One region of the Bacillus sp. P4_E1 genome, then DNA from elsewhere that is predicted to be linked to it. Evidence: riboswitches for the same ligand, from Rfam matches in the RefSeq annotation. Region 1 holds a riboswitch; the other holds the start of a gene.
What was found. Region 1 has a riboswitch for cyclic di-GMP ahead of AC1DS7_RS14560 (methyl-accepting chemotaxis protein). Riboswitches for the same ligand answer to the same signal wherever they lie in the genome.

Region 1 (2,208 bases):
TCAGCAACAACGGCAAACCCCTTTCCGGTTGCCTCAGCACGCGAAGCTTCAATAGAAGCATTTAAAACTAGCGAATTAGTTTGATTTGAAATGCCTGTAATTACATTTACAATATCACTAATTTCTTTTGATCTTGTTTCCAAAGAATAAATGATAGAAGATAAATCTTGTACTGCATTTTGTATTATGTTCATTTGATTAATCGCCTGTTCAATAACACCATTTCCTTTTACTGAATGACGCTCCATACCTTCAGACTCTTTCGACATTTGTTCTGCAGCATTCTTTATCTCTTCCATCTTATCTTCCATTTCATATACAATGCCTAAATACTGTGGTACTGAAGTTTCTTGTGATTGAGCGCCAGCTCTTAACCCAACCATAGAACTTACGATTTCTTGAACTGCCATGCTATTCTCTTTCGTACTCACTGACAATTCTTGTGAAGATGAGGAAACCTGTTCTGCTGTCTGCTTCACTTTATCTATAATTCCTTTAAACTTCTCGATGGTATTATTAAAATACGCATTAATAATACCAATATCATCTGGTCTTTCCTCTAATTTAATACTTAAATCACCTTCACCGACTTTGCGCAATCCTTCACGTAAATCTCGCAATGGAGCAAGTGCGTTACGCACAATTAAGAATTGAATAACAGTTGCAATTAAAACAGAAATACAAATAAACATTAAACCTTGTATAATGAAGTTTTCCTTTGTAATAGGAACAATAGAGGCATCTAGATCGGCTGCAACAATTGCCACAATATTATCTTCTCCATCTTTAATTGGCTCTAATATCGTTACCCATGATCCTAATGCGTCTTCATATACCTCTGTTATGTTTGCTTTTTTCGTGCTCATTACTTTATCATATGCTTTCATCCAACGATCTGGTTGTTTGTAATAGTCTCCCGGCTTTACTTCAACAACATTTGCTAAACCTGTAGACAAATCGACGATTTGTAACTCACCTTTTTCATTTTTTTTCGCTCCAACAATATACGTTTGTCCAACACTGTTCAATTCTTTCGTTGATTCATCTAATTTCTCTGTTAACTTCTCTCTCTTTTCTCTTTCTGCCGTTGGGTCTTTTGCAACATCCCTCAATATTTCTGCGTCTAATTTATGTAATACCGTATCTCCAGTTTCAAAAGAATGCCTTTCGAATATAGACATCATACTATTTTGAAACATGTTAAAACTTAACGCTCCCATAGTACCAACAAGCGTCAAAATAACTAATACAGTTAACAATACATTCTTTTGAAGAAACGATAGCTTATGCCAATATGTTTTCATGCACATTACCTTCCTTAATTCAGTTAATACAAAATAATAATTTCAAAACACAACTTTAATTGATAACAATTCTCAAATAAAAACCAAAAAAAAAAGACCAATGAAAAAGCATTGGCCAAGACCAACCCTATCCGTCCGGCAACTGGCTAGCTTAGCCCTTCGACCTTAGCCCCTGTAGTTTTGCGTCCTCATGTTTCCATAAGTTTGCCTTTCTCGCTGAACGAGTTGAACGATATGGGAGTTCTATGAGAATTAAAATATTCTCTTCCAAATATTACAACATAAAAATTAAAATGTCCATCCATTTAAAGATGTAAATATAAAGTTTTAATGTATTATTTTTTCGAAATAATTTAACAAAGTACGTGAATGTTACATTTCTTGTGTTATATAATAAAAAATGTATATAATACAAGGATTATTTCGGATCATTACTTATTTTTCATTCAAATCAAACTATTCGAATATATCTTAACTTACGAATTTCGGAGGTAGTTTATCATGTTTTGGCTACAATTTCTTACGTTACTAATCTGCATTTTTATTGGTGCACGCCTGGGCGGAGTTGGGCTAGGAGTAATGGGTGGCGTTGGTATGGCAATACTTGTTTTCGTCTTCCACTTACAACCTACAGCTCCTCCTATTGATGTAATGCTTATGATTTTAGCAGTAATTACAGCTGCCGGTGCTTTGCAAGCTGCTGGAGGAATGGATTACCTTGTCTACCTTGCTGAGAAAGCATTACGAAAAAATCCAAAGCGTATTACATTTTTTGCTCCTATTGTTACTTATTTATTCACGCTATGCGCGGGAACTGGTCATGTCGCTTATTCTGTACTTCCCGTTATCGCCGAAGTATCTCGCGAATCAGGAATTAGACCTGAACGACCAATGTCAATTGCCG
Region 2 (2,208 bases), on a different contig from region 1:
GGAATTTATATAAATGTATAGATGTATAGTCTACGGAGTGTATTTAATGTTATCATATTGGATGATATGGAAATTTTTAATAGAAGAAGCAACTAACAATTCAAAGATAATGAAGCCTATATTGAATAAAAAAATACCTAGTAGTACTGAACAATATTAAAAATAAAATACGTATTTAGATAGAATTAGTAGAAATGAGGGTTTAAAAAGGAATGAACACGAGCATAACACGGCAAAAGATTTTAGCCGCCGCTTCTCAAATTGTTCAATTTAAAGGGGTAGCTAAGTTAACTTTAGAAGCAGTAGCAAAAGAGGCAGGTGTAAGTAAAGGTGGATTATTGTATCACTTTTCAAATAAAGAAGCTTTAATAGAAGGCATGATACTTAAAGGGACAGAGGAGTATCATGGTGCTATTCATAATAGGGTAACGGAAGACACAGAGAAGAAAGGAAGGTGGATTCGTTCTTTTGTAGAGGAAAGATTAAGTAATGAGAAAAGAACAGAAGAGTTGTGTAGTAGTATGATGGCAGCATTAATGCTAAAACCGGAATTACTTGAGCCATTACAACAAGCATTTCAGCAATTGCAAACTAAAATAGAAAATGATGAAATGGATTCTGTTTGTGCCACAATTATTAGATTAGCAGCTGATGGATTATGGTATTCGGAATATTTAGGGATTGGAAGACTAAGTTCTGAATTAAGAGAAAAAGTGATTCAAGCTCTTATCAATGCTTCCTGTAAATAGAATATACAAACTATAGAATAAAAAATAATTCCCCATTGGTTTATTTAATCCGATGGGGAATTATTTTTTTATTAGAATAATAGAACAATTTTGCAGGGTGTTGAATTATAACCGTCCAGACGGTATAGTAATATTTGGTTCAAAAGGAAAATGAAACAAAAAAAGAATAAAAAAATATTTTTAGCACACTATTCGAAAGGATAGGCCGCAAAGCTTAGAGTCTACGGTAATATATTGGTTACTAAGATCGTCTGGTTGCACATTTTTGATGCAACCGGACGGTCTTTTTTTATTATATAAATATAAAAAATTAGGAGGAAATTATGCAAACGAAAAGTACTAAAAGGCACATTTCAATGATTTCATTAGTTTTTCTAGTATTGTTTTCAGTGCTGAATGTATGGGCTCCAGTTATTCAAGCCGCTGTGATAAAAAATCCAGTGGACGAGATTAATATTTCTCGTACTGATGGCACAACATCTGAACCATATCAGGCTTCAGATGGTATGAAAGTAGAAGTGAAGTGGTCAGCTAAAGAGCAAATAAAAAGTGGAGATCAATTCACAATTGATATGCCAAAAGAATTTAGAAAAGATCTTATGAATATGAGTTTTCCTTTAAAAGATGCTGAAGGCAAAACAGTTGGTACATGTGAGATGAAAAAGGGTCTATTAACGTGTACTATGGGTGATTATGTAGAAGGAAAGAATAACGTTAAAGGTTCTTTATTCGTAGAATTTTACTTTGGTCTAGAAGCATATGATGGTGTCCAAAAAATCCCATTAGAATTTAACGTTGATGGTCAAATCGTAAATAAAGAAGTAAGTGTAAGTAATACGACAGAGAGACCGAAGCCGCAGCCCAATACAGATAACCTATTGAAATGGGGTTCTTATAATCAAGAAGATCCGTCCATTGCTGATTGGCTTGTATATGTAAATGCAACTGGAACAGAAATGCAAGATCTTAAATTAACAGATACATTAGGACCTGGGCATGAGTTAATTACAGACAGTGTAGTATTAGAAGAGGCTGTATTTGAAGATGGTTATGCACCAACAAATATTAAGCCAGCAGATTTATCTAAAATTAAAATCAATGCAACGAAGACTGGATTTACAATTGAATTTCCAGACAGTTCAAAAGGTTATATTTTAAGATATAAAACAAAGATTACCAATCCCGCTGCAAAGCCTCATAAAAATACAGTGAAATTAGAAGGCAAAAATATTAAAACTGAAGAAAAAGTAGGAGAAGTATTCGTAAGTGGTGGGGGAGGAACCGGTTCAGGCGACGATAATCCACCTAGTATTGAAAAGAATATAGTTGATGAGAATGGTAAGCTTGTAGAGAATCAGCAGTTAGCGCAAATGGATCAACCTATTCAATATCAAGTTGGTACACATATACCAAACGATCCTCCTAAATACACATCTATGGTAATTAGTGATGATTTAGA

Region 2: linked by a shared signal. The riboswitch ahead of AC1DS7_RS05975 (SpaA isopeptide-forming pilin-related protein) and the one ahead of AC1DS7_RS14560 (methyl-accepting chemotaxis protein) in region 1 are both predicted to bind cyclic di-GMP.

The regions. Positions count from the first base shown of each region.
Region 1 is NZ_JBFUIV010000009.1:96,859-99,066, forward strand. It holds gene AC1DS7_RS14560 (methyl-accepting chemotaxis protein) at 1-1,304, opposite strand, end outside; cyclic di-GMP riboswitch class I at 1,439-1,523, opposite strand; gene AC1DS7_RS14565 (anaerobic C4-dicarboxylate transporter family protein) at 1,806-2,208, shown strand, end outside.
Region 2 is NZ_JBFUIV010000003.1:315,436-317,643, forward strand. It holds gene AC1DS7_RS05970 (TetR/AcrR family transcriptional regulator) at 213-749, shown strand; cyclic di-GMP riboswitch class I at 922-1,012, shown strand; gene AC1DS7_RS05975 (SpaA isopeptide-forming pilin-related protein) at 1,073-2,208, shown strand, end outside.